2 regions of the Candidatus Sarcina troglodytae genome follow, and region 2 is predicted to be linked to the other one. Evidence: predicted binding sites of a transcription regulator. Region 2 holds the regulator's gene; the other holds the start of a gene.
The links. Region 2 encodes Rex, which represses fermentation and respiration genes when NADH is low (regulators of the CRP and FNR family bind a similar motif). Its sites were predicted from a motif close to ATTGTTAANNNNTTAACAAT; they were not measured.

Region 1 (15,783 bases), 200 kb from region 2:
GAAATTGCCATGGGTGCAATAAATGCTCTAAGAGATAAAGGTTTAAAAGTTCCAGAAGATGTAAGTGTTGTAGGTTTTAACGATATAGATCTTGCAAGAGCCTTTTATCCTAAATTAACAACAGTTTATCAACCAATGTATGATATGGGTTCTGTTGCTATGAGAATGCTTATAAAACTTATAAATAATAAAGTTTTAGAAGAAGGACATTTTGTATTAAACTATAAGTTAGTTGAAAGAGATAGTTGTAAATAATTATTAAAAGTTTTATTATTGATAGCAATAAAAAAGGCAGAGGAATTAATCCTTCTGCTTTTTTTATTTATATTATAAAATACCCTCAGTTTTAAGAATGCTTTCTAAATCTTGAACCTTTTTTGTAAGGGAAACGAATTGTTCCTTTAAAACTTCTTTTGACAAGTCATTTGAATCTAATATTTGCTCTAAATTTTCAACAGCTTTTAAAGCATTTTCCACTTCTTGTTGAGCTAGTTTTAAATTGTCTTCGTTCATAAAAATTCTCCTTTGGATTAAATAAAATATAACTGTTAATTTTATGTTATCACTACTAAATGGTTAATGCAAGGCATATATTAATATGAGATTAATAATTAGGAGATAATATGATAAATTACATATGGTTTTTTATAATAGCTTCAGGAGTATTATTTGGAGTATTTACAGGGCAAGGAGCAGTTATATCAAAAGGTGTTATAGAATCAACTGAAAGTGCTACAAGATTTGTAATATCATTAGTTGGAATTATGTGCTTTTGGTGTGGAGTTATGAAGGTTGCTGAAAAAAGTGGATTGACAGCTAAAATTGCTAAGCTTTTAAAACCAATACTAAAAATGATTTTTAAAGAGAGTGCTAAAAGTGAAGAGGCGCTAGGGGCAATTGTTATGAACTTAACTGCTAATATGCTTGGTCTTTCAAATGCAGCAACTCCTTTTGGTATAAAAGCTATGGAAGAGTTAGAAAACATAAATAATAAAAAAGGAATTGCATCAAATGATATGGCTCTTTTTTTAGTTATGAATGCATGTTGTATTCAGCTTTTACCATCTACCGTAATATCTATAAGGGCAGCTGCAGGATCAAATAATCCAGCAATTATAATACTTCCAGCATTAATATCAACTGCAGTAGCGTGTATTGTTGGAATTATATGTTGCAAAATACTTCAAAGATATTTTTAGAGGTGCTATATGGGAAATTATTTATCAAGTAGTTTAGTTCCATTAATACTTTTAATTATAGTGTGTTATGGAATGATTAAAGGTGTTAAAGTTTATGAGTGGTTTATAGAAGGTGCGAAAGATGGACTTAAAGTTTGTATAAGAATATTTCCTCCGCTTCTTGCTATGCTTGTAGCTGTAAGAATATTTAAAGATGCTAATCTTTTGAATTTACTTAATAATTTTTTTGCACCAATAGTTAGTTTGATAGGTCTTCCAAAGGAATTAGTTCCATTAGTTTTCATAAAACCTTTATCAGGTAGTGGTGCTCTTGGGATTTTTACAGAAATAATAAATACTGTTGGGGCTGATACTAAAACAGGACTTATAGCTTCAGTAATAATGGGTGGAACAGAAACTATATTTTATACAATAACAGTTTACTTTGGTGCAGTTGGTATAAAGAAAATAAGGCATACTCTTTGGGGAGCAGTTATGGCAGATTTGGTAGCTATAATAATGGCTATATTTATGACTAATCTATTGTTTTTTTAAACCTTGCTTAATGTGTTTAAGTAAGGTTTTTTATAGTTGGAAGAACTCAAACTAAATTTGTAATAAAATAAACATTTATTTTAGTTTATAAAAAACAGGTTATTTATAAAAAAATTAGGGCGTATGGACTATTATCAATACATATTAATAAATGTAAATAAAAAGTAAAAAAATAAAAAAAAGGTGAATATATAAGTAATATGAAATAAAAAAGAGAATTTTAAAGGTAATAGTTAACAATTTAACTATAAGGCTAAAAATGAAATTAGTAACATATTAACATATATGTTAAAATAATAACATAATGAGAAATGAAAAATAATAAAAACTTGTGAAAATAAAAGTTTTTGTGTAAAGATTGATTTGAAATTGCAATAACGGTAGTTAAATTATTAACTTCTAATATTGATTAGTAAAATTTAAAGTATTTAAATTTTGTATATTACATAATAGATTTTGATATTTAATTATCATAAATTATAGATATATTTTAAGAGGGGAGAATATTGTAAAGAGTATTCTTTATAATAAGGTGTAATTAGCTATGAAAGTAACAAATATGGATGAACTTTTAGAAAGAATTTCTCAAATAAGAGAAGCACAAAAAATATATTCAACATATACTCAAGAACAAGTTGATGAAATTTTTAGACAAGCTGCTTTGGCTGCTAATAATGCTAGAATAAAATTAGCTAAAATGGCTGTTGAAGAATCAGGAATGGGGATTGTAGAAGATAAAGTTATAAAAAATCACTTTGCTTCTGAATATATATATAATAAATATAAAAATGAAAAAACTTGTGGAGTTATAGATAGTGATGTTGCTTTTGGTATAACAAAAGTTGCTGAACCAATAGGTGTTGTTGCAGCAGTAGTTCCAACTACAAACCCAACATCGACTGCAATATTTAAGGCTCTTATAGCTTTAAAAACTAGAAATGGTATAATTTTTTCACCACACCCAAGAGCCAAGAATGCAACAATTGAAGCTGCAAGAATAGTTTTAGAAGCTGCTGTTAAAGCTGGAGCACCTAAAAATATAATAGGTTGGATTGATGAACCATCTTTAGAAATGACTCAAAGAGTAATGTCAGAATGTGATATAACATTAGCAACTGGAGGCCCTGGAATGGTTAAGGCTGCATACTCATCAGGAAAACCAGCAATCGGAGTTGGAGCAGGTAATACACCAGCAATAATTGATGATACAGCTCATATAAAAATGGCAGTAAGTTCAATATTAATGTCTAAGACTTTTGATAATGGAGTTATTTGTGCTTCTGAACAAACAGTTTTAGTTATGGATTCTATTTATAATGAGGTTAGAAAGGAATTTGCTGATAGAGGAGCTTATTTCTTAAAGAGCGATGAAATAGATAAGGTGAGAAAAACTATAATAGTAAATGGTGGGTTAAATGCTAAAATAGTTGGACAATCTGCATTTAAAATAGCAGAACTTGCTGGAGTTAGTGTTCCAGAAGATGCTAAGGTATTAATTGGGGAGGTTGAATCAGTTGAACTTGAAGAAGAATTCTCTCATGAAAAATTATCTCCAGTACTTGGAATGTATAGAGTTAAAACATTTGATGAAGCTTTAGCTAAAGCAGAGAGATTAGTTGAGCTTGGAGGATTTGGTCATACTTCAGTTTTATATACAAATACACAAATATCAAAGGATAGGGTTAAAAAGTTTGGAGCTACTATGAAAACTGGTAGAACAATAATTAACATGCCATCAACTCAAGGAGCTATAGGAGATATTTATAATTTCAAATTAGCACCATCTTTAACACTTGGTTGTGGCTCATGGGGAGGAAACTCAGTTTCTGAAAATGTAGGACCTAAGCACTTGATAAATATTAAGAGTGTAGCTGAGAGGAGAGAAAATATGCTTTGGTTTAGGATGCCAGAAAAAGTATACTTTAAATATGGTTCATTGGGAGTTGCACTTCCAGAGCTTAAAGAAATGAAAAAGAAAAAAGCTTTTATAGTAACAGATAGAGTTTTAGCTGAGCTTGGATATGTTGATAAAATTACTAAGGTTTTAGATGAAAATGGAATAGATTTTAGAGTGTTCTCAGAAGTTGCACCAGATCCAACTTTAGCAATAGCTAGAAAAGGTGCTGAAGCTATGAGGAGTTATAACCCAGATGTAATTGTAGCATTAGGTGGAGGTTCACCAATGGATGCTGCTAAAATTATGTGGGTATTATATGAACATCCAGAGGTTAATTTCCATGATTTGGCTATGACATTCATGGATATTAGAAAGAGAGTGTATCCATTCCCTAAAATGGGTGAAAAAGCAATGATGGTTTCAATACCAACATCAGCTGGTACTGGTTCAGAAGTTACTCCATTTGCAGTTATAACTGATGAACAATCAGGGGTTAAATATCCACTTGCAGATTATGAATTAACTCCAGATATGGCGATAGTTGATGCAGAACTTATGATGAATATGCCAAAGGGATTAACAGCAGCATCAGGTATAGACGCTTTAGTTCATGCAATAGAGGCTTATGTTTCTGTTTTAGCATCAGAATTTACTAATGGATTAGCTTTAGAAGCAATAAGATTAGTATTTAAGTATCTTCCTCAAGCATACAATGAAGGAACTACAAATGTTAAAGCAAGAGAAAAAATGGCTCATGCATCAACAATAGCAGGAATGGCATTTGCAAATGCATTCTTAGGAATTTGTCACTCAATGGCTCATAAATTAGGAGCAGAACATCACATAGCACATGGTGTAGCTAATGGAATATTAATAGACCATGTTATAAGATTTAACGCTGTTGATAATCCAAGAAAACAAGCATCATTCCCACAATATAAGTATCCAAATGCTAAATGGAGATATGCAAAAATTGCTGAACATTTAAATTTAGGTGGAAAAAATGATGATGAAAAAGTAGAAAACTTAATAAAAGCAATACAAAATCTAAAAAAACAAATAAACCTTCCAAGTACAATTGCTGAGTGTGGAGTAACTAAGGAAGCTTTCTATAGCACATTAGATTCAATGACTGAAGATGCATTTGATGATCAATGTACAGGGGCTAATCCAAGATATCCATTAATGAGTGAATTAAAAGAAATGTATATAAATGCTTATAGTAATGAGGAATAAAAAATAATATTTTAAAATAAAAAAGACAGTAGATATTTAACAAACAATATTAACTGTCTTTTTTGTTATATTTTAATAATTAAATTTGTAACTTTGTTATAATTATGATTTTAATTTAAGGGTTTAATAGAATTTTATACATATTTATAGAAAAAAATGTTTTAAAATGCTTTAAAAAAATTGTATACACATAAGATATAGTTAATAATATGGAGAAAATTAAAGATAGAAGTTAATAAATTAACAATGTTAGCGATAATGGGGTGGAAAAACTGAATCAAATATGATAATATATTAACAGAAATAAGGTTTATATACAACATTAAATATAGACCATATATTAATTAATAGTAAGTAAAGTAATATTTATCAATAATAGTTAAAACATTAACATCTAAATAGTAATTAAGATTGAATTTTAAATTAAATAATAAGAGATACTAAGTTTGGTAAGTTATTATTTATTATTTAAATTATAAATACTTTAAGAAAGGGAGAATGGGACAAGAATTACAGTTTTATATGTCTCAAGGTGAAATTATGAAAGTAACAAATACTGATGAACTTTTAGTAAAAATTGCTGAAATAAGAGAAGCTCAAAGAATATTCGCAACATATACTCAAGAACAAGTAGATAAAATATTTATGGAAGCTGCTTTAGCTGCTAATAATGCTAGAATAAAATTAGCTAAAATGGCTGTTGAAGAATCAGGAATGGGAATTGTAGAAGATAAAGTTATAAAAAATCACTTTGCTTCTGAATATATATATAACAAATATAAAAATGAAAAAACTTGTGGAGTTATAGAAAAAGATGAAGCTTTTGGTATAACAAAAGTTGCTGAACCAATAGGTGTTGTTGCAGCGGTAGTTCCAACTACAAACCCAACATCAACTGCAATATTTAAGGCTCTTATATGTTTAAAAACTAGAAATGGTATAATTTTTTCACCACACCCAAGAGCTAAGAATGCAACAATTGAAGCTGCAAGAATAGTTTTAGAAGCTGCTGTTAAAGCTGGAGCACCTAAAAACATAATAGGTTGGATTGATGAACCATCATTAGAATTAAGCCAAAAGGTAATGTCAGAATGTGATATAACATTAGCAACTGGAGGCCCTGGAATGGTTAAGGCTGCATACTCATCAGGAAAACCAGCAATCGGAGTTGGAGCAGGTAATACACCAGCAATAATTGATGATACAGCTCATATAAAAATGGCAGTAAGTTCAATATTAATGTCTAAAACTTTTGATAATGGAGTTATTTGTGCTTCTGAACAAGAAGTAATTGTTATGGATTCTATTTATAATGAAGTTAGAAAAGAGTTTATTGCAAGAGGAGCTTATTTCTTAAAGGGCGATGAAATAGATAAAGTAAGAAAAACAATAGTTAAGAACGGAAGATTAAATGCAGATATAGTTGGTCAATCAGCATTTAAGATAGCACAATTAGCAGGGGTTAATGTTCCAGAAGATGCTAAGGTATTAATTGGGGAAGTTGAATCAGTTGAACTTGAAGAAGAATTTTCTCATGAAAAATTATCTCCAGTACTTGGAATGTATAGAGTTAAAACATTTGAGGAAGCTTTAGCTAAGGCAGAAAGATTAGTTGAACTTGGAGGATTTGGTCATACTTCATCTTTATATACAAATACACAAATATCAAAAGATAGAGTTGCTAAATTCGGGGCTGCTATGAAAACTGGTAGAACAATAATAAATATGCCATCAAGCCAAGGTGGAATAGGAGATATCTACAACTTTAAGATAGCGCCATCTTTAACTCTTGGTTGTGGTTCATGGGGAGGAAATTCAGTTTCAGAAAACGTAGGACCTAAACATTTAATTAACGTAAAAAGCGTTGCTGAAAGGAGAGAAAATATGCTTCTATTTAAAGCACCTCAACAAGTATATTATAAATTTGGTTCACTAGTTATGGCTTTACCACAACTTGCAGCCATGAAAAAGAAAAAAGCATTTATAGTAACAGATAATATGTTATCTGAACTTGGATATGTTGATAAAATAACAAAAATATTAGAAGAAAATGAAATAGATTTTAGAGTATTCTCAGATGTTGAACCAAATCCAACATTAGGCTCAGCTAAAAAAGGTGCTGAACTTATGAGAGCTTACAATCCAGATGTAATTATAGCATTAGGTGGAGGTTCACCAATGGATGCTGCTAAGATTATGTGGGTATTATATGAACATCCAGAAGCTAATTTCCATGACTTAGCTATGACATTTATGGATATTTCAAAGAGAATATATCCATTCCCTAAGATGGGTGAAAAAGCAATGATGGTTTCAATACCAACATCAGCTGGTACTGGTTCAGAAGTTACTCCATTTGCAGTTATAACTGATGAGAAAACAGGTGTTAAATATCCACTTGCTGACTTTGAATTAATGCCCAATATGGCAATAGTTGATGCAGAACTTATGATGAATATGCCAAAGGGATTAACAGCAGCATCAGGTATAGATGCATTGGTTCATGCACTTGAAGCTTATGTTTCAGTTATGGCATCAGAATTTACTAATGGATTAGCTTTAGAAGCAATAAGATTAGTATTTAAGTATCTTCCTCAAGCATACAATGAAGGAACAACAAACATTAAAGCAAGAGAAAAAATGGCTCATGCTGCAACAATGGCAGGAATGGCATTTGCAAATGCATTCTTAGGAGTTTGTCACTCAATGGCTCATAAATTAGGAGCAGAACATCATATAGCACATGGTGTAGCTAATGGAGTATTAATAGACCATGTTATAAGATTCAACGCTGCTGATAAGCCAACAAAACAAGCAATATTCCCACAATATAAATATCCAAATGCTAAATGGAGATATGCAAAAGTTGCTGAATATTTAAATCTTGGTGGAAGAACTGAAGATGAAAAAGTAGAAAGATTAATAAAAGCTATAGATGAACTTAAGAAACAAGTAAATCTTCCAATGACAGTAAAAGAATGTGGAGTTAACGAAACAGACTTTATGAGAAGTTTAGATAAAATGGCAGAAGCAGCTTTTGACGATCAATGTACAGGAGCTAACCCAAGATATCCATTAATGAGCGAATTAAAAGAAATGTATATAAACGCTTATGAAGGAAATAACGAAAGAGTTTAATGAATAGATAATATATAAAAATAATAAAACTATGCTGATATTTCTTCAGCATAGTTTTTTATTGTTTATAAATATTTATTTTTCGGTATCTAAAATAAATCTACCAATTATAGCAGATAAAATTCCACAGCAAATTGGTGCAAGGATAAACAACCATAATTGTTTAATAGCAAGTCCACCTACTAATAGAGCAGGTCCAATGCTACGAGCTGGATTTGCAGACATTCCTGTTACTGGTATACCTACTAAATGAATAGTAGTTAATGAAAGTCCAATAACAATACCTGTAACAAGACCACCATTTCCCTTTTTACTAGTTACTACTAATATAACTAGAATAAATATAAATGTTAATATAAATTCAGTTAAAAAAGCACCACCAGCACCAAAATGACCAAAACTATTTTGTCCTAAGTTTGTTACGGGCATATGACCTGATTTTAAAATTATAAATAACATAGATGAAGCAAGTATTGCTCCTAAAATTTGAGCTATTATGTAAGATATAAATTGATGGAAAGATATTCTTTTGTTAATAAACATAGCCACAGATACTGCAGGATTTATATGGCAACCAGAAATATTTCCTATAGCATAACACATTATCATAAGTGCTAAACCAAAGGCAGCAGCAATTCCTAAAATGCCAATTCCGGTTGTTCCACCACCAAGTACAGCAGCTCCAGTACCTATAAATACTAAAACAAAAGTACCTATAAATTCAGCTATTGCTTTTTTTGCCATATTAAAGGCCTACTTAAAGTTTTATAATTAAATATGTAAACAAAATGTGAACACGAATAGCATTATACCATTAAATAAATTAATAGTAATTTATTACATTAATAAAATTAAAATTGTTAATGTTTACTTTATAAAGTAATTAATTTGAAAACAAGTAACAATAAATAAAAATAAATAATAAATAATGTGAATTTAGTATATTATTAATTATTATTACCAATTTTTAAGCAAATAAAACTTAACTGAATAAAGTTTTTCTTTGTGTTAAAATAATAGATATAGTAAGTAAAGAATTTGGAAAGTAGGGAAGGGTTATGAAAAAAGAAGTATTTATAAAAAATAGAGATAATTTAGCTAATCTTTTAGAAAATAATTCATTGGTGATATTGTTTGCTGGAGAGGCATTTTTTAAAAGTGCAGATGAAAAATATAAATTTACGCCAAATAGAAATTTTTATTATTTAACAGGTGTAAATGAAGAACATCATATTTTGGTTATGCAAAAACAAAATGATGAACTTTTTGAAACTTTATATGTTTTAAGACCAGATGAAATTCAAGAAAAATGGACTGGTAAAACTATAAGAGATTATGAAGCAAGAGAGATTTCAGGAATAGAAGACATTAAATATTTAGATAATTTTTACGCAGATTTAAACAATCTTTTAATAAGTGGAGATATAAAAAATGTATACTTAGATTTAGAAAGAAGAGGATTTGATGAAGAACTTAGATATCCTCAAAGTTTCGCTAAGAAGTTAAAAAAGAAATATGCAGATATTATAGTTAAAAATGTTTATAATGAAATAGCTAATCTTAGAAAAATTAAATCAAAAGAAGAAATAGAAGAAATGCAAAAAGCTATTGATATAACTACAAAAGGTGTAGAGGTATTAATGAAAAATTGTAAACCGGGAATGAAAGAATATGAATTAGAAGCATATTTTGATTTTACTTTAAAACAAAGTGGTGTAACTGATTTTGCTTTTAACACAATAGCGGCTTCAGGTAAAAATGCTACTGTTCTTCATTATGTAGATAATAATAGTGAACTTAAGGATGGAGAATTAATTCTTTTTGATTTAGGTGCTCAATTTAATTATTATAATGGAGATATTTCAAGAACTTTCCCTATCAATGGTAAATTTACAGCTAGACAAAAAGAGGTTTATGAGGAAGTATTAAAAGTAAATGAAGAGATTTCAAAGATGTTAGTTGTAGGTGTAACTTTTAGAGAAATAAATGATAAGGCTAACGATTTAATTGCAGAGGCTTGTATAAGGTTAGGATTAATAGATGATAAAAAAGATTTTAGAAAGTATTATTTCCATTCTATAGGACATAGTTTAGGTCTTGATACACATGATGTTGGAGAAAGATGGGGAGAATTAAAAGAAGGTATGGTGTTTACTGTTGAGCCTGGAATTTATATTGAAGAAGAGAGAATTGGTATAAGAATAGAAGATGATGTTCTTATAACTAAGGATGGACCTGTAGTTTTAACAAAAGATTGTATAAAAACTGTTGATGAAATAGAAAATTTTATGGCTAATATATAAATAAGGAAATTAATTCTTGCATATTGATTATAAATAGTGTATATATAATAATATAAAAAGTGAATAATTTAAATTAAGGTAGAGGTGCGGTTATTAAAAGTATTTAAACTTTTATGTTAAGCAAATGAGGTTTAATGAAAGGAATAATCGCCGAAGTGTTTAGCTAAAGCTTTAATGCTAGATGCTGGGGGTATATAAAATATATATATCACTGTCACAAAAAATTTGTGGAGAGCTATCATCTAAATTTTATAAACTATAAGTTTATTTATAAAATGAAGTTATTTTGTTTTATTTAAAAGCGTATTTATAGACCTTGGGTGATAAACTCAAGGTCTTTTTATTTTGTTTTAGGGGAAAAGTTGCCTTAAGTTATTATTCGCATAATAAAGGGGGAAAATTAAATAGTGAAAAAGAAAACTTCGTTACAAATATTTTTATCTATATTTATATTTTCGATGCTTTGTTCAACAGTAGTTTTTGCTTCTAATGGAGATGTAGATACAGGTTCTTTAAGTTTTGGGGCAATGACAATATTACCTCCTCTTGTTTCGATAGTATTAGCATTTATAACAAGAAATGTAATAGTATCTTTATTTTTGGGGACATTTTCGGGATGTGTAATATTAAACTTAAATGGATTTAATATATTTTCTGCAATTTTTCAAGGGGCTATAGATTTTACTTATAGGGCTTTAGAGGTATTATCAGATCCTTGGAATGCAGGAATAATTCTTCAAGTTTTAGTAATTGGAGGTGTAATACATTTAGTTGCTAAAATGGGTGGAGCAAAGGCTATTGCAGAGGCTTTAGCTAGAAAGGCCAAAACAGTTAAAAGTGTTCAACTTACAACTTGGCTTTTAGGACTTGCGGTATTTTTTGATGATTATGCTAATGCTTTAATTGTTGGGCCTATTATGAGACCTGTTACAGATAAGCTTGGAATTTCAAGAGCAAAATTAGCTTTTATAATAGATGCAACAGCAGCACCAATTGCAGGTCTTGCAATTATATCTACTTGGATTGGACTTGAAATTGGGCTTATTGGAGATGCTTTTTCAAGTATAGGAATAAATGTGGATGGATTTAGTGTATTCCTTCAAACAATACCGTATAGGTTTTACAATATATTAATTTTAGTTTTTGTATTTATTACAGCAATAACTTTGAGAGAATTTGGCCCTATGTTAAGTGCAGAAAAAAAGGCTAGGAAAGCTTTAAAGAGGGAAGCACTTTTAGAGAGGGTTGAAAAAATAGAAAAAACGCATAATGAACTTGAACCAAAGGAAGGTGTAAAACTTAGTATATGGAATGCAATAATTCCAATAGGAACTTTAGTATTCTCATCACTTATAGGTTTTTATTATAGTGGATATTCTTCTGTAATGAATGGAGCAGATGTTGTGGCAAAAGAAGTTTTTATAAATGCACCATTTAGTTTTAGTGCCATTCAAGAAGCTTTTTCAAACGCTGATGCATCAGTAGTTTTATTTCAAGGAGCGCTTCTTGCAAGTTTAGTTGCTATAATAATGTCAGTTTGTAAAAAGATTTTTACTATATCAGAAGCAATAGAAACTTGGATTGAAGGAATGAAGGGACTTCTTATAACAGGAGTTATATTGGTTTTAGCTTGGTCATTAAGCTCTGTAATAAAGGAACTTGGAACTGCTGCTTATTTAGTTTCTGTTTTGCAGTTTGCAATACCAAAATTTTTACTTCCATCAATAATATTTATATTAGGTTCTATAATAGCTTTCGCAACAGGAACAGCTTATGGAACAATGGGTATACTTATGCCTCTTGCGGTGCCTTTAGCATATGCAATAAACCCAGATATGAGTTTTATAGTTGCTTGTACATCAGGCGTTTTAACAGGAGCAATTTTTGGGGATCATTGCTCACCTATATCAGATACAACTATATTATCATCAACTGGGGCTGGTTGTGATCATATAGAGCATGTAAGAACTCAAATATGGTATTCGTTATTTGTTGGGGCTATAACGATAATATTTGGATATATACCTGCTGGTTTTGGTGTAAGTATTTGGATTATACTACCTGTTGCTATAATTGCGCTTATAGCAATAACATTTATGGTTAGTAAAAAGATTGAACTAGAAGATAATGAAAAAGTAAGTGCTAAAAGTATTGAAGCATAAAAATTATAAATAAATGATAAACTTAAGATAAAGACTTTAGCAATAAGTAAAAAAAGAGGGTTTTAGAATATAGCAAGACTACCTTAATTTTAGAATTAGGGTAGTTTTTTGTGTTAAAAGCTTTAAATCAATTGACACTTTTTACATTTTATCATATGATAAGAGAGTAAATGCTATGATGAGAAGAGTAGCAAGGTTGAGAGTGCAAAAGAGAGCTGGAAAAAGGTGAAAGCCAGAGACTTGAGATTTTGTGAATATGGCCTTTGAGCAGATTTTTTGAGGAATATTATTCTAAGGAAAGTACGGTAGCAACCGTTATATTGCTAAGTAATTTTTTTATTCTACTTATTAAGGTATCTATGGTGACATGGGTATAAATTAGAGTGGTAACGCGTGAATAACGTCTCTATGGTATTTCCATAGGGATTTTTTAATATTAGTTTTTCTATATTTGAATGATTATAGGATTAAGTTTTGATTTATTTTATTAAACAATGTAAATACTAGAATATGATATAAATTTAGGGAGGATAAAATATGATGAAAAAACCATATTATATAACAACACCAATTTACTACCCATCAACAAAGCTTCATATTGGAAATACTTATACAACAGTAGCTGCTGATGCTTTAGCTAGATTTAAGAGATTAACAGGTCATGAGGTTATGTTTTTAACAGGTAGTGATGAGCATGGTCAAAAAATAGAAAGAATAGCTAATGAAAAAGGAATAACTCCAAAAGAACACGTAGATGAAATAGTTGCAGGAATAAAAGACTTATGGAAAATGATGAACGTAAGTTATGATAAATTCATAAGAACAACTGATGACTATCATGTGAAGGCTGTTCAAGATATATTTAAAAAATTATATGATCAAGGAGATATATATAAGAGTTCTTATGAAGGGTTATATTGTACACCTTGTGAATCATTTTGGACAGAAACTCAATTGGTAGATGGAAAGTGTCCTGACTGTGGAAGACCAGTTGAAACTGCAAAAGAAGAGGCTTATTTTTTCAGAATGAGCAAATATGCAGATAGACTTATTAAATATATAGAGGAAAATCCACATTTTATTCAACCAGAATCAAGAAAAAATGAAATGCTTAATAACTTCTTAAAACCAGGTCTTCAAGACCTTTGTGTATCAAGAACAAGTTTCACTTGGGGAGTTCCTGTAAGTTTTGATGAAAAACATGTTGTTTATGTTTGGATAGATGCTTTAACAAACTATATAACAGCTTTAGGATATGGTCAAGAAAATGATGAACTTTACAAAAAATTCTGGCCAGCAGATCTTCATTTAATAGGAAAAGATATATTAAGATTTCACACAATTTATTGGCCAATAATGCTTATGGCTTTAGGATTAGAACTTCCAAAACAAGTATTTGGTCATGGATGGTTACTTGTTGATGGTGGTAAAATGTCAAAGTCAAAAGGAAATGTTGTTGATCCGGTAGTCTTAGTTAATGAATTTGGAGTTGATCCAGTAAGATACTATCTTTTAAAAGAAATACCATTTGGCTCTGATGGATTATTTAATAATGAAATATTTATAAAGAAAGTAAATTCGGATTTAGCTAATGATTTAGGAAACCTTTTATCAAGAACTATAGCTATGGTTGATAAGTATTTTGATGGAGTTATTCAAGCACCAACTTGCAAGGAAAATATTGATGATGAATTAATAAATCTAGCTTTAGATACTCCTAAAAAGGTAGAAAAGGCTATGGATGAATTAAGAATTCCAGAAGCTTTAGAGGAAATTTGGACTCTTATAGGCAGAGCGAATAAATACATTGATGAAACAACTCCATGGATACTTGCTAAGGACGAGGAAAAAAGAGATAGACTTGGAACAGTTTTATATAATCTTTTAGAATCATTAAGATTTATATCAGTTTTAATGACTCCATTTTTAACAGAAACAAGTGAAAAAATGAATGCTCAATTAAATACAGAATTAACTACTTGGAATAGCTTGGCTTCTTTTGATGGAACAAAAGCAGGAGGTCATGTGGTTAAAGGAGATGTTATATTCCCAAGAATAGATGTTGAAGAAAAGCTTAAACAACTTGAGGCTTTAAAACCAGCCCCTGTAAAGGCTGCTAATGAAGAAATAGTTAAAAATCCTATAAAAGAAGAAATAACTATAGAAGATTTTGAAAAAATAGATTTAAGAGTTGTTAAGGTTTTAGAATGTGAACCTATTAAAAAGGCTAAAAAGCTTTTAAAACTTAAAGTCGATTTAGGTGGCGAAACAAGACAAGTAGTTTCAGGTATAGCAATGCATTATAAACCAGAAGATTTAGTGGGTAAATATGTGGTTTTAGTTGCTAACTTAAAGCCAGTTAAGTTAAGAGGAGAATTATCACAAGGAATGATTCTTGCAGCATCAACTTCAGATGATTCATTATTGACACTTGTAAATCCAGGTGAACTTCCAACAGGTAGTCAAGTTAGATAATTAATTAGATTGTTTTATTATATTTATAATTAATAATGTAGTAATTAAAATATAATTTGATATTTAGAGTTATAAAATTTAAGGTTCTAGAAGGTTAATTTATTGCTTTCTAGACCTTTTTATTATAGGAGGGAATAAATTTGAAAGTATTAATAGCAAATGCATGGCCTTATGCAAATGGTTCACTTCATATAGGAAGAATTGCATCGTGGCTTCCTGGAGATGTTTTAGCTAGATATCATAGGGCAAAAGGAGATGAAGTAATATTCTTATCAGGTTCAGATTGCCATGGTGCTCCAGTTTTAAAAAAGGCAAAGGAAGAAAATAAAACTCCAAAAGAGATTAGTGACTTTTATCATAGAGAATTTATTAGATGTTTTAATAAACTTGGTTTTTCTTACGATATATTTTCGAGAACAGATACGTTTAATCATAGAGAGGGCGTAAAAAAATTTATAATAGAACTTTATGAAAAAGGATATATTTACGAAAAAGAGGTTCAAAAATATTATTGTGAAAACTGTTTAGAGCTTTTGGAAGAGGAAGATTTAGAAGATGGAAAATGTAAGGTTTGTCAAGGTGAAGTAGTAGAAGCATCATCTAAGCATTTATTTTTTAAATTATCAAGTTTTGAAGAAAATATTAAAAATTTAATAGACGATAATAATACTTGGAGAAGTGATGCTATAAATATTACGAGAAGGTATTTAGATGGCGGATTAAGGGATAGAATTATAACTAGAGATATAGATTTAGGAATTAATGCACCTATTAAAGGGTATGAAGATAAAAAGATTTATGTTTGGATAGATGCATTAATGTCTTATCTTACGACATCT
Region 2 (15,783 bases):
AAAATAATAATAGTATTATAATTATTTTAATATAAAATTGTATCTAGGGTTTTAGAATTAATAAGATTGGGAATAATAATTTTAGTGTTATTGATGGAGGATATAGATAAAATGGATGATAGAGTAGTTGATTTTAATGAACTTAAAAATAAAGTCAGAGATAAAGATATAGATAAATTTGAATCATATATATATGACCTTTACTATTCAGTAGCAACAGGTGGAATGTCAATGGCTGACTTTACTAAAAAAGTAACAGAATATATGAATGACAATAATATATCTCAAGAAAAATTTTTTAACATTCAAAAAGAAATGTTAAAAAGATATGGTTTTGATTTAGGCGACATAGAGCAACAAATGAAGGGATTTGGTATGAATATGGGAATTCCTAATATGATGCCTTCAGAAGAAAGTTATGAAACATTTAGAAAAAATATCGGTTTTCAAGAAAAATATAAAAATCAATTAAATATAAAAAATATAAATGTTTGCAAAATAAAAAATGATTTAAATGATTTAGAAATATTTCTAAATGAAAAAGAGTTGATTATTAAGAGTGATAAGAAGGTTAATTTTAAAGATTTAGAGTTAAATGATTTTATATGTTCTTATAAAAAAACATTAGATGATGATAAAATTAAAGTAAGAGTATGTGATAGTGAAACAACTTATGAATATTAAATAAATTAGACTCCATTAGGAAAGGAATAAGCTATTTATAGATTTCTTAGTGGGGTTTAAATTTGTTTTTATTGATAAAATTTATATTAATTTTTATTTGATTTTATATTAAAATCTTATAAGCAAAGTGGTTAAAACTAAGGAGAAAAAATGTTAATAGGCACACATATGTTAATGGCAAAAAATATTTTGAAAAACATGAATGAGAATAAAAAGAATATGTTAAGTAATTTCAATTTCATATATGGGAATATAAAACCAGATATATTATCAAAATATAAATTAAAAAAACATTATGCAAAAGAATCTTATTCTATGGTATTAAATAAAATAATAAATCTTTCAAAACTTAGTATTATGGATATAGAGAAAAATATAGCTATTATTAAGTTTAGTCAGGAACTTGGAGTCATTTGTCACTTTTTATGTGATTTTTTCTGTATAGCACATAGTGAAACTTGGAGAGAAAAATATAAAATATTTACGCATATTAGTTATGAAAAAAAACTAGCTAGCAAAGCTAAAAAATTTAATTTTGATAATGCTATAGCTCAAATGCAGATATGTGATATAGGATTATTTATGGAAAATTGTTTTAGGCAACATGAAAAAGAGAGTAATTTTAATAATGATATAAGCTTTGCATATTATGTATGCAGTAATATTATTGATTATATTTTAGAATGTATAATAAATAATAGCTTTAATGGAAAATATATTAGTAAAATAATATAATTTTTATTTTGTTAGCAGGGTATTTTATTAATTAGGCTTAAATAAATATAGTTTTAATAAATAAATAAGTGAAATTTTAATATACATATAAGGAAAAATGTCAAAAGGTGTTGACAGAAAAAATCAGATTTTATATAATAGAAGAGCAAGAATACTTTCAGGCAGAAGTATGGATTGTGGGATTTATTCCCAAGCTTAGATTAATATTCTCTTTTAGAGTAAAAGGCTTTGTGTACGTAGTTATAGTGTTACACCAAGCCTTATTTTTTTAAGAGGTATATATTAATAAGGTGAAAAATTTATAATTATAACATAAAGTTATAAGTAATGTTAAAATATAGATAAATTTTATGTAAATATGATAAAATAGAAATAGGATAAATAAATTTATAACAAAGTTTGCAAAATAAGCTTTATAAAAATAATGTAAAAGAGGTGTTTAATTGTGATAGAGAAAAAGAAAAATATATCTATGGCTGTAATTAAAAGATTACCTAAGTATCATAGATATCTTCAAGAGCTTATAAATAATGATGTTGATAGAATATCTTCGAAAGAATTAAGTGAAAAAATAGGTTTTACTGCATCTCAAATACGTCAAGATTTAAATTGTTTTGGTGATTTTGGGCAACAAGGTTATGGATATAATGTTAAAGACCTATATAATGAAATTGGAGTAATTTTAGGGCTTGATAAAAGGTATAATACAGTAATAATAGGGGCTGGGAATATAGGGCAAGCAATTGCCAATTATACCAAATTTGATAAAGTTGGTTTTGAATTAACAGGTATATTTGATGCAAATCCTAAAATGCTTGGAATTAAAATAAGAGATGTCGCTATAAGAGATATTGATGATTTACCAAAGTTTTTGGAAGAAAATAAAATAGATATAGCTATAATATGTGTGCCTAGAATTAGTGCTCAAAGGGTTTGTGACGAGGTATTAAGAGGTGGAATAAAAGCTATATGGAATTTTGCCCCTGTTGATTTAGATGTTCCTGAAGATGTTACAGTAGAAAATGTTCATTTAAGTGAGAGCTTATACACATTAGTGTATCAATTAAATGATAAATAATTTCGTTGAATTTAACATAATATATTTTTAATGAAGTATTATACAAAATACTTCATTTTTTTTTGTTTATTTTGTTAACTTTATAACTAAAAATTAAAAAAATATTTATATAAATAACTAAAAAAATAAAAATATAGATATTTTAATAAAATAAATAGTGAATTTAATTAATTAAATTAAAAGTAAATTTTAAAATATAAACTAAAATAAATTGTAATTATTATCTAAATGAATTAATAGAGTTAAGTAGAGTTATCAGTTTTTAAATTTTGTGGAGTTTAAATGTTTGCTGAAAAATATTTATTGTACTTTAAATTTTTATAAAATAAAGTATTAGCTTGTGAATTATTTGGAGGGAATTGCATGTATGAAATAGTTGAGAAGAAACAATTAGCTGAAAGTATTTATTTTATGAATATAAAAGCTCCTAGAGTAGCTAAAGCTGCAAAACCAGGACAATTTATAATAGCTAAGATAGATGAAAAAGGGGAAAGAATACCTTTAACTATATGTAATTATGATAAGGATAAAAAAATAATAACAATAGTGTTTCAAGTTGTTGGTGAATCAACTAGAAGAATGTCATTGCTTAATAAAGGTGATTATTTTAGAGATTTTGTTGGACCTTTAGGTGTTGAATCACAATTTGTAAATGAAGATATAAGTTGTTTAAAAAATAAAAGGATACTTTTCGTAGCTGGAGGTGTTGGAGTTGCACCAATTTATCCTCAAGTTAAATGGTTAAATTCTAAAGGGATAAAAGCAGATGTCATTATTGGGGCTAAAAATAAAGATATGTTAATTTTTGAAAATGAAATTAAAAATGAGGTAGGTAATCTTTATATTACAACGGATGATGGTTCATATGGAATGAAGGGACTTGTAACAGATAAAATAAATGATTTAGTAAATATTAAAAATAAAGAATACGATTTAGTGGTTGCCATTGGACCTATGGTAATGATGAAATTTGTAGCACGTCTTACAAAAAAATTGAATATTCCTACGGTTGTGAGTTTAAATCCAATAATGCTTGATGGGACAGGTATGTGTGGTGCTTGCAGAGTAACTGTTGGAGGAAAGGTTAAATTTGCATGTGTTGATGGTCCAGAGTTTGATGCTCATAAAATAGATTTTGATGAAGCAATGAAAAGACAAAGCATATATAAAACTGAAGAAGGAAAAAAATATTTAAAAAATATTGAGGGAAAAACTCATAGTGGGGGATGTGGAATGTGTGGAGGTGATAAATAATGATAAATTCTAAAAGAATTCCCTTGAGAGAACAAGATTCTAAAATTAGAGTTAAAAATTTTGAAGAAGTATGCTTAGGGTATAGTAAAGAAGAAGCACTGCTTGAAGCTAACAGATGTTTAGGATGTAAAAAGGCTAAATGTAAGGAAAAATGTCCAGTGAATATAGATATTCCAGAGTTTGTTAAACAAATTAAAATTGGAAATATAGAAGAAGCTGCTAAAATAATAGGGAAATCATCATCACTTCCAGCAATATGCGGTAGAGTTTGTTCGCAAGAACTTCAATGTGAAAGTCAATGTGCTTTAGGATTAAAAGGCGAAGCGCTTGCGATTGGAAAATTAGAAAGATTTGTTGCGGATTATATGATAGAGAATAATATTTCAATAACTTATGATATAAATAAAAATAATAAAAAAGTTGCTATAGTTGGAAGTGGACCATCAGGTCTTACTTGTGCTGGAGATTTAGCTAAGTTTGGATATGATGTAACTATATTTGAAGCCTTACATGAAGCTGGTGGAGTTTTAGTATATGGTATACCAGAATTTAGATTGCCTAAGAATAAGATAGTTAAACGTGAAATAGAGAATGTTAAAAAATTAGGTGTAAAGATAGAAACAAACGTTATTGTTGGAAAAACGGTTAGTATTGAAAAACTTTTTGAAGAAGGATTTCAAGCTGTATTTATAGGGTCAGGGGCAGGACTTCCTAAATTTATGGGAATAAAAGGAGAGAATGCTAATGGGGTTTTTTCTGCTAATGAATTTTTAACTAGAAATAATTTAATGAAAGGTTTTGATGAAAATTATGATACTCCTATAAAAATTGGGAAAAAAGTAGCTGTAGTTGGCGGAGGAAATGTAGCGATGGATGCAGCAAGAACTGCATTAAGGCTTGGAGCGAAAGTTTCAATAGTTTATAGAAGAAGCGAAAATGAACTTCCAGCTAGAGCTGAGGAGATTTATCATGCTAAGGAAGAAGGAATAGACTTTAAAGTTTTAACTAGTCCAATTGAAATAATACAAGATGATAAAGGTTGGGTTAAGGCAATGAAATGTGTAAAAATGAGACTTAAGGGTGCGGATAGTTCAGGAAGAAAAAGACCAGTAGAGATTGAAGGATCTGAGTTTATTTTAGATGTCGATACTGTGATAATGTCCATAGGTACATCACCTAATCCAATTATTACATCTAATACTAAGGGATTAAATGTAAGTAAGGGGCAATGTATTGTAGCGTGTGAAGAAACAGGGCAAACTTCAATAAATGGTGTATTTGCAGGAGGAGATGCGGTAACTGGTGCAGCTACAGTTATATTGGCTATGGGGGCTGGAAAAAAAGCTGCAAAAGCTATAGATAAATATTTAAGAGGAAACGGTATTAAGTAGTTTTTTTGTATATTTGAATAGTGTAATTATTGGTGTATAATATATAAAACATTAATAATTGCATTATTTTTGTTTTATAAACCTATTTTTTTAGGGAGGTTTTATTAAATGGTAAATAAAATTAAAGAAAAATATAATGTTTTAAAAGTTAATACTAAAAAATATATTGATACTGCTAAAGATGTTGTGCATATGGCAAAAGAAACCATAGATACTGCAAAGGTTGGGTATAAAATTGTTAAAGAATTTAATGATTTAAACAATAGAAACATTCATGATAAAGCTAACAGTAATAATTATAATAAGGGTTATTATAAAACAAGAAATTCAAAAAGTGGTTCATACAAGAAAAGTAATATAGATATTAATAATAAAGATGCAATAGATGTTGAATTTGAAGAAGTTTAATATAGAGAAGGAAAAGAAAGATGTTAATAGATTTAATAAATAAATATTGGGATAAAAAATATGATTTAAACTGTGCTGAGTGTATGCTTTATGCTGCTAATGAAGAATACGATTTAGGGCTTTCTAAAAGAGAATTTAAAATAATGGCAGGATTTGGTGGAGGAATGGCGATAGAGGGAGTTTGTGGGGTAGCTTCTGGAGCAGTAGCAACGATAGGTATTATGTTTACAAAGGATAGAGGTCATGAAAGTGTCATAGTTAAAGAACTTACAAAAGAATTTATGCAAAGGTTTCATGAAACTTTAAAAACGTATAAATGCGATGAACTTAAGGAAAGATATAAAAAGAATGATGATAGAAGATGTATTTACATTTTAGAAGAGGCAGGAAAAATTTTAGCAAGGATAATTGAACGTGAAAGGAAAAATATAGTGAAATGGGATTAGATATACACTATTTAGATAACAAAGTAGTAATAAATAATATTAAAAACTTTAATATAAAGCAAATTTGTGAGTGCGGACAATGTTTTAGGTGGAAAAAAGAAAAAGAAAATAATTATATTGGAGTGGCTTATGGAAGAGTTATAGAAGTTCTTCAAGAGGATGATACAGTAACTATATATAATGCAAGTGAAGAAGATTTTAAAAATATATGGATTAAATATTTTGATTTAGAGAGAGATTATTCAAAAATAAAAGACATTTTATCTCAAGATGAAATTTTAAAAGTTGCACTCGAATATGGATATGGAATAAGAATTTTAAATCAGGATCCTTTTGAACTTGTAATATCATATATAATATCAGCTAGAAATAGTATACCTGTAATATCAAAAACGATAAATAATATATGTGAAGCTTATGGGAAAAAATTAGACTATAAAGGAAAGATATATTATGCTTTTCCAACAATAGAAGAGCTTTCTAAAGCTAGTGTAGAGGAAATAAAAAATTTAGGAGGCTCTTTTAGAAGTAAATATATAGTAGATACAACAAATAAGATATATATGTGCAACCTTGCTAAAGAAAAAAAATTGGATGAATCAAAAGAAATTATTGAGGAGTTGCTAGAAAAATATGATTTAGAAAAAATAAAAAATATGTCAGATAATGATTGCCATAAAGCACTTCAAGAATTTAAGGGAATTGGTGCAAAAGTTTCTGATTGTATAATGTTATTTTCTATGCAAAAATATTCTGCATTTCCTGTAGATATATGGGTAAAAAGAGCAATGATTCATTTTTATGGAGCTAATGATACATCATTAAATAAAATAAGGGTATTTGCTAGAGAAAAATTTGGGGAATTGTCAGGGTTTGCTCAACAGTATCTTTTTTATTATGCTAGAGAAAAAGGGATTAAATTTTAAAATCCCTTTTTTATTTTTATCTTATGATAATATAGTTTTAATATAAAAGAAATAAGTAAAATGATTGCTAATATAAAATATACACATATCATAAAAAATTCCTCAGGGAAGATTAATATTACAGAATCTTTTATCGGATTAAAAATCCAGTAATTATTGTTAAATAATATATTATGAAAAATAGTGAAAGATGAAGAAAAATTAGTGAACAAGGAAATAAAAAGGATGAAAATAAATAAAATAATAAAATAAAAATAATAATTAAAATTTTTAATTAAATTCATAAAAAATGATTTTTCATAAAAATAGTAGAGGATTATTGAGATAAAAATAATAATAAAAGCAATTATAAAAATTATTGAAAAAATATTTTTTACTTCTTGAAAATGAATGTAGGCAGTATTACTTATAGAAAAGTAATCTAATTCTAAATTGTTTATCCAAGGAAATCTTAAATAGTTTATAATATTTTTATAATCTGAGCATATATATTTAGAAGGTAAGTTTATTTTTAAGTTTAAATTTGTAGATTTTACAAATAATTTGTGCATAAGTATTGATGAATTCAAAACCCAAATAATAGAAAATAATATTGATGAAGTAAATAAATATATTATAAATCCAATTTTTTTTATCAAAATTAATTCTCCTTTTGTACATAAGATAAATTTATAAATAAAAAATTTTTTATTTAGTAATAATAAATTAATATGATTAGTATAAATAGAAATAGCTGTTAAAGTTTATAAGCTTTTTATGTTTGTTAATATTGTGAAAAATTAATAATAATATTATTGACATAATTTACAAAAAATATAATAAAATTATTAATTTTCTTTTAAATAGAAAAATGGAGTAAAAATAAGATAATAGGAGATAATCAATGGATTTGATTAAAAATAAAGATTTAAATTAATAAAATGCAAATCTTTACTGTTGAAATTAATTCATAAATTGTCTATTATAATATTAAATATTAGCACTATTGATTAGTGAGTGCTAAAAACTTTATGTTTAATTTGTAAATTTGAGGAGGAGTTCTGAATGAATATCAAACCACTTGGAGATAGAGTTGTTATAAAAAAATTAGAAGCTGAGGAGACAACAAAAAGCGGTATTGTTTTAACTGGTGCAGCTAAAGAAAGACCACAAGAAGCTCAAGTTGTAGCGGTAGGGCCTGGAGCTATGTCTGATGGGAAAAGAGTAGAAATGGAAGTAAGAGTAGGGGATAAGGTTTTATACTCAAAATATTCAGGAACAGAAGTCAAGGTAGAAGGTAATGAATATACAATTTTAAAACAAGATGATATATTAGCGATTGTAGAGTAATTAAAATTTAAAATAAAATTAAAGTAAATGGAGGTTTTTTATTTATGGCTAAAACAATATTATTTGGTGAAGAATCAAGAAGAGCTATGCAAGAGGGTGTTGATAAGCTAGCTAATACCGTTAAAGTGACTTTAGGACCAAAGGGACGTAATGTTATATTAGATAAAAAATTTGGTTCACCACTTATAACAAATGATGGTGTAACTATAGCACGTGAAATAGAACTTGAAGATGCATATGAAAATATGGGAGCACAACTTGTTAAAGAGGTTGCAACAAAGACTAATGATGTAGCAGGAGACGGAACAACTACAGCTACTCTTTTAACTCAAGCTATAATGAGAGAAGGATTAAAAAATGTTACTGCTGGTGCAAATCCAATGCTTATAAGAAGTGGAATAAAAATGGCAGTAGATAAAGCAGTAGAGGAGATTAAATCTATATCTAAACCAATAGAGGGTAAAGAGGACATAGCAAGAGTTGCAGCAATTTCTGCGGCAGATGAAAATGTAGGTAAGCTAATTGCAGATGCTATGGAGAAAGTGGGTAATGAAGGTGTTATAACGGTTGAAGAATCAAAATCTATGGAAACAGAACTTGATGTTGTTGAAGGTATGCAATTTGATAGAGGGTATGTTTCAGCTTATATGGTAACTGATACAGAAAAAATGGAAGCTGAATTAGATAATCCATATATTTTAATAACAGATAAGAAAATAACTAATATTCAAGATATATTACCACTATTAGAGCAAATAGTTCAAAATGGAAGAAAACTTTTAATAATAGCTGAAGATATTGAAGGAGAAGCTATGGCAACATTAGTTGTTAATAAATTAAGAGGAACATTTACATGTATTGCTGTTAAAGCTCCTGGATTTGGTGATAGAAGAAAAGAAATGTTACAAGATATAGCTATTTTAACAGGTGGTACAGTAATTTCAGAAGAACTTGGAAGAGATTTAAAAGAAACTACATTGGAAATGCTTGGGGAAGCTGAAAGTGTTAAAGTAACTAAAGAAAGCACAACAGTTGTAAATGGCAGAGGAAACAAAGAAGAAATTAAAAATAGAGTTCATCAAATAAGAATGCAAATAGAGGAAACAACTTCTGAATTTGATAAAGAAAAATTACAAGAAAGATTAGCTAAATTAGCAGGTGGTGTAGCAGTAATAAAGGTTGGAGCAGCAACTGAAACAGAGCTTAAAGAAAGAAAATTAAGAATAGAGGATGCTTTAGCTGCTACAAAGGCTGCGATAGAAGAAGGTATAGTTCCAGGTGGTGGAACAGCTTATGTGAATGTTATAAATAAAGTAGCTGAGTTAACTTCTGATGTAGCTGATGTTCAAGTAGGTATAAATATAATAGTTAGAGCTTTAGAAGAACCAATGAGACAAATTGCTCATAATGCAGGGGTTGAAGGTTCTATTATAATAGAAAAAGTAAGAAATAGTGAACAAGGCATGGGATATGATGCCTTAAGAAATGAATACAAAAACATGATTAAAGCAGGAATAGTTGATCCAACAAAAGTTACAAGATCAGCACTTCAAAATGCAGCATCAGTTGCTTCAACATTCTTAACAACAGAAGCTGCTGTAGTTGATATTCCTGAAAAAAACCCTCCAATGCCAAATCCAGCAATGGGTGGAATGGAAGGAATGTACTAAAATAAAGCGTAGGATTAGTGCATTAAATTAAATAGTAGTGTTAATAGCATATCTTTTCAAGTATTTAGGTTTTCTAAAACTTTAAAAGATATGCTTTTTTAATATAATTTTTTAATTTGATTGATAGACAATAGAATTGTTATATAAAAATAATATATGATTTAAGCATTTATAATAATAAATTGTGAAATATTTGTCGATAAGAAAGTATGTAAATGTTTTTGAAAATATAATATAATTTACTTATAAGTATTTAATATACATTTATAAAGGGGGAGGATTAAATATAAAATGTTTGATGTTAAAAGTCAATGTTTTATGTAAAGGTTGACAAAATGATATTAATAAATAATTGGGTTTATATTCTTTTAATTTATTAACTAAAAGGGTATTAGGTAAGTTTTTGAAAATAACATATTGTTTTAAAGGGGAAAGTTATGAAAAAAAGGGGATTAATAGCTAAGTTATTAATTATTAGTGTAGTTAGTACATTTTCATTAGGATTTGTAGGGTGTCAAACGTCTAGTACGAATGCTGAAAGTAATACAGCTAAAAGGGTTGTTAGGGTAGCACATGTTCAAAATGAAAATCATCCGATACATGGTGCTTTACTTGAATTAGAAAAGTATATAGAAGAAAAAACAAATAATAATATAGACGTTCAAATATTTCCTAATGAATTATTAGGCCCACAAACACAAACGATTGAACTTACACAAACAGGAGCAGTAGATATGGTTGTTGCGGGACTTGGAGCTCTTGAAGCATTTAATAGTGCATATACAGTGTTTAATCTCCCATATATAATGGACAGTATTGAGCATTATCATGCTGTTATGAATGATGAAAATATTATGGGGGAAGTATTTAATTCAACAGAGAGTAGTGGATTTGTAGGATTAACTTGGTTCGATGCAGGGGTTAGAAACATTTATACTAAAAATAAAGTTATACAAACACCAGATGATTTAAAGGGATTAAAGATAAGAGTTCAAACAAGTCCAACGAATGTAAAAATGTTGCAAGCGTTAGGAGCATCACCAACACCAATGTCATTTGGAGAGGTTTATACAGGTTTACAACAAGGTGTTATAGATGGAGCTGAAAATAACGAGTTAGCTCTTGTTAATAATAAGCATGGCGAAGTTGCTAAGGTGTATTCATACAATATGCATGCTATGTTGCCAGATATTTTAATTATTAGTACAAGTCTACTAGACAGGCTTACTGATGAAGAAAAACAAATATTTACAGAGGCAGCAAATATTGCAAATGAATGGGAAATTAAAAAATGGGAACAGAGTGTAGAAGAGGCTAAGGTTACAGCAGAAAAAATGGGCGTTGAATTTTATTATCCTGATGTAAAACCATTTCAAGATAAAATGGCTGATTTACATGCAGAGTATACTCAGGATGAGAATATGAAGGTTATATACGATAAAATAAAAGCAAAGGGAATTGAAGTTGCAAAAGCCAAAGAATATGAGGAGGATAGTGTTTTAGAAGAAACAGAAGAATAAAATAATCATAAATAAAATTTTAATTAATTATTAAGGGGAGAAATAAAATGAGTGGTTTAAGAAAAATTCTTGATAAATTTTTAGAAACTATTTGTTGTACATTATTAGTTCTAATGACACTTACTGCATCATGGCAAGTAATATCACGTTATATTTTAAATAATCCAAGTACTGCTACAGAAGAATTAACGCTTATAGCATTTGTTTGGACATCTCTATTTGCAGCAGCTTATGTTTTTGGTAAGCAAGATCATATGAAAGTTACTTTTATTCTTGATAAATTTAGTGAAAGTAATAAAATAAAGTTAAAAATTTTTGCTGAAATTGTGATTTTAGGATTTTCAGCACTTGTGTTAATTTTTGGTGGGTTTAAAATGTGTAGTTTATCTATGGCACAAGCATCATCATCATTACAAATTCCTATGGGGTATATATATTTAGCATTACCATTCTCAGGATTGTTTACGTGTGCATACAATTTATTAAATTTGATAAGCTTAAAAAAAGACTTTACTAATCTTAAAAAGAAAAAATCTAATTTAATAAATTTAAAGGTGAAAGGGGTTAAAAATGAGTTGTTAGTAGGAGGTAAAAAGTAATGAGTTTAGCATTAACAACTGGATTATTGCTTTTAGTAGTATTTGCTGTATTACTTATTGTGGGAGTGCCGATAGCTGTAACGATAGGAATATCTTCGGTCATAGGTGTCTTAGCAGCACTTCCATGGGAAAATGCTGTATTTACAGCATCTCAACGTATATTTACAGGAATAAATTCATTTTCACTTCTTGCAATTCCTTTTTTCGTTCTTGCAGGAAATATAATGAATTCAGGAGGGATAGCGATACGACTTGTAAATGTAGCTAAATTACTTGCAGGAAAACTTCCGGGTTCTTTGGCACATACAAATGTTGTTGGAAATATGTTATTTGGTTCTATAAGTGGTTCGGGTGTTGCAGCTTGTGCAGCAATTGGTGGAACGATGGCTCCTATTGAAAAAGAAGCGGGCTATAGTGCAGCTGTTAATATATCATCAGCTCCTACAGGACTATTAATACCTCCAAGTAATTCATTAATTGTATACTCGCTTGTAAGTGGAGGAACATCAGTGGCAGCTTTATTTATGGCTGGATATATTCCGGGAATTCTTTGGGGTGTCAGTGTTATGGTTGTTGCTTACATTTTAGCTAAGAAAAATAACTATACAGTAAAAAGGGATAAATTAACGGCAAAAATAGTTGGTAAGGTTCTTTGGGATGCAATTCCTAGTTTATCGTTAATAGTTATAATTTTAGGTGGAATTTTAGGTGGAATTTTTACAGCAACAGAAGCTGCTGCAATAGCAGTTGTATATTCATTTTTATTAGCATTTGTATTTTATAGAACAATAAAATTAAGAGATATAAAGGGAATACTTATGTCATCAGTTCAAATGACGGGAACAATAATATTTTTAATAGCAGCTTCATCAATAATGTCATGGGTTCTTGCTTTTACTAATATTCCAACTATAATAACAGAGTTTATTTTGGGAATTTCAAGTAGTAAAGTGTTGATATTATTAGCAATGAATATTTTATTGTTAGTAGTAGGAACATTTATGGATTTAACTCCAGCTATTTTAATATTTACACCCATATTATTACCAATAGCACAAAATTTTGGAATGGACACAGTGCAATTTGGTATAATGCTAGTATTTAATCTTTGTATAGGAAATATTACACCGCCTGTTGGAAATACATTGTTTGTAGGATGTAAAGTTGGAAAAACTAAGATAGAAAATGTAATAAAACACATGTTACCTTTTTACGTAGCTATAGTTACAGTTTTAATGTTAGTAACATTTATACCACAAATAAGTTTATTTATACCTAATATTTTAGGATTATAAAATTTATAAAATAATGTTTGCAAGAAATGTATTGCAAGCATTATTTTTTTATGGAGTGAATATGAAATGATATATGTGTCAATATTTAATATAAAAGAGATAAGAGGAGAATTCTTTTGAAATATATATTTGTATTTTATTATGGAATGGTTTTGGGAAATTTTTTTAGTACTTGCGTAGATAGAATACCACAAGAAAAAAGTGTCTTATATCCTAATTATTGTTGTAATAATTATAATAGTAAGTTAAAATATTACAATTTAATTCCATTATTAAGTTTTTTAAATTTAAGAGGAAAGTGTAAGAACTGTAATAAAAACATAGGGATACAGCATGTCATAATAAAAATTTTAACAGGAATTATGTTTGTAGTATTGCTTAAATATTTTAATTTTTCATTAAATTTTATTAAATATGGCTTATTGTTCTCGATTCTCATGGTGTCGTCTTTTATTGATTACAATACTCAATACGTTTTTTTTAATGTTTCAATAATTGGGATAGTTAGTGGAGTATTGTTTTTTATTTTAGATATTTTAAATGGTAAAGAAATATTATCAATGTTTTTAAAAGTAATAATTCCATTATTTCTAATATACGGGATTATGTTTATAGTTAAAAAGGTAAAGAAAATCGATGGAATTGGTTATGGAGATTTGGAGATATTTTTGATTTTAAGTTTGTATTTAGAATTGAGAGTAGTGTTTTTAAGTATGTATCTATCAATATTATTAGTATCCTGTGTAGCTATTATAAAATATATTAAAAAAAATAGGCAACAATATGTTGCATTTGTTCCATATATGTCTATAGCGACATTTGTATCTGTCATTTTTTATGAAGATATAATTAATTATTATTTATCTTTGCTCACCTTTTAACTAAGATAATGTATTACTTGAAATTAATGTCTATAAAACATAAATAATTTAATTTTATATAAAGTATAAAGCAATATTATAGTTAATAAATATAAAATTTATGAAATTAAAATCACTTTGGTATGGGAGGTTTATATGAAAAATATTAATTTAATAAAAAGAAAGAAAGGATTTACTTTAGTTGAACTTATGGTAGTTTTGGCTATAATAGCTACAATGACATTTATTGCAGTTCCTAATTTTACATCTATTAAAACTAGTGTTAATGAGAAGGTAGATAAACAAAGTTGTGAGGCAATAAAAAGAATTATAACTACCTTTGTCATAGATGAAACTATAGACGCGTCAAAGCAAACAGTAAACTTAACTTATAATGCGACTGGTGAAAATAAAGGTATTAATGGAATAGATAAAAATTCAGACAAAATTAAGACTTTAAATAGTGCTTTAAATGATGTAAAACCTCCTAGAAGTAATAATGATGAGTTATATAAAATTTCTGTTAACAAAGGAGGAAGTAATATCGTTGTAAGTGTGGGTAATATATGTACTGATTAATAATATTAGGTAAAAATTAATAAAAAACATAATAAAAATTATAATTTTTATTAATTGTATATAAAAAACGAGTGATTAAAAATAAATTTATACAAATATTATGAATATAAATAAATACAATTACAGTCGTTGACAACTTTTATATCATGAATTATAATTAAAAAAATTAATGATAAAATAAATCGCTCGTATAAACCCTGAATATGGCAGGGTGTCTCTACCGGAAACCTTAAAATTCCGTCTATGAGTGAATTTAATATAGTCTAAAGCGTTTTGAATAGTTTTGGGCGTATTAACTTCACTATAGAGTTAATGCGTCTTTTTTGATTTTTTAATATTTATTTTATGTAATAAATATTAAGTTAATAATAAAGATGATTTAGCAAAAGACATTGAGTTTATAATTTTATTAAAATCGGTAATATTATCTATTCTTTTAACAAATATGGATATTAAAAATAGTAATGGAGAGTGAAAAAAATGGCAAGAATATTAAAACAAGCTTATACCTTTGATGATGTATTATTAGTTCCTAACAAATCTGAAGTTTTACCTAATGAAGTAAGTTTAAAAACTAAATTAACAAAATCTATAACATTAAACATACCTCTTATGAGTGCAAGTATGGATACTGTAACAGAATCTAAAATGGCTATAGCAATTGCAAGAGAAGGTGGTATAGGTATAATCCATAAAAATATGACTATAGAAGAACAGGCTAAAGAAGTTGATAGAGTTAAAAGACAAGAAAATGGAGTTATAACAGATCCAATATCATTAACTGCAAATCATACAGTTAATGAGGCTTTAGACCTTATGGCACAATATAGAATATCAGGTGTTCCTGTAACTGAAGGAAATAAATTAGTTGGAATTATAACTAATAGGGATATCGTTTTTGAAACAGATTATACTAAAAAAATTTCAGAGGTAATGACAAAGGCACCTTTAGTAACTTCTAAAGAAGGAACTAGTTTAGAAGAGGCTTTACAAATTCTTAGACAACATA

Region 1: a site for Rex is predicted at 5,242-5,261, ahead of adhE (bifunctional acetaldehyde-CoA/alcohol dehydrogenase). Genes of this name have one in related genera too.

The regions. Positions count from the first base shown of each region.
Region 1 covers NZ_CP051754.1:2,194,920-2,210,702, reverse strand. The annotation lists gene HH195_RS10315 (LacI family DNA-binding transcriptional regulator) at 1-255, shown strand, start outside; gene HH195_RS10310 (hypothetical protein) at 328-513, opposite strand; gene HH195_RS10305 (nucleoside recognition domain-containing protein) at 624-1,199, shown strand; gene HH195_RS10300 (spore maturation protein) at 1,209-1,733, shown strand; gene adhE (bifunctional acetaldehyde-CoA/alcohol dehydrogenase) at 2,278-4,866, shown strand; gene adhE (bifunctional acetaldehyde-CoA/alcohol dehydrogenase) at 5,407-8,004, shown strand; gene HH195_RS10285 (aquaporin) at 8,080-8,748, opposite strand; gene HH195_RS10280 (aminopeptidase P family protein) at 9,063-10,307, shown strand; lysine riboswitch at 10,379-10,553, shown strand; gene HH195_RS10275 (Na+/H+ antiporter NhaC family protein) at 10,715-12,469, shown strand; gene metG (methionine--tRNA ligase) at 13,007-14,944, shown strand; gene metG (methionine--tRNA ligase) at 15,085-15,783, shown strand, end outside.
Region 2 covers NZ_CP051754.1:1,994,079-2,009,861, reverse strand. The annotation lists gene HH195_RS09285 (DUF3867 domain-containing protein) at 112-684, shown strand; gene HH195_RS09280 (zinc dependent phospholipase C family protein) at 835-1,419, shown strand; gene HH195_RS09275 (redox-sensing transcriptional repressor Rex) at 1,868-2,497, shown strand; gene HH195_RS09270 (sulfide/dihydroorotate dehydrogenase-like FAD/NAD-binding protein) at 2,861-3,751, shown strand; gene gltA (NADPH-dependent glutamate synthase) at 3,751-5,142, shown strand; gene HH195_RS09260 (hypothetical protein) at 5,251-5,550, shown strand; gene HH195_RS09255 (C-GCAxxG-C-C family (seleno)protein) at 5,571-5,996, shown strand; gene HH195_RS09250 (DNA-3-methyladenine glycosylase family protein) at 5,987-6,922, shown strand; gene HH195_RS12720 (TIGR01906 family membrane protein) at 6,919-7,560, opposite strand; gene groES (co-chaperone GroES) at 7,967-8,251, shown strand; gene groL (chaperonin GroEL) at 8,296-9,921, shown strand; gene HH195_RS09230 (TRAP transporter substrate-binding protein) at 10,359-11,441, shown strand; gene HH195_RS09225 (TRAP transporter small permease) at 11,489-12,040, shown strand; gene HH195_RS09220 (TRAP transporter large permease) at 12,040-13,335, shown strand; gene HH195_RS09215 (prepilin peptidase) at 13,452-14,216, shown strand; gene HH195_RS09210 (type II secretion system protein) at 14,352-14,774, shown strand; purine riboswitch at 14,941-15,038, shown strand; gene guaB (IMP dehydrogenase) at 15,255-15,783, shown strand, end outside.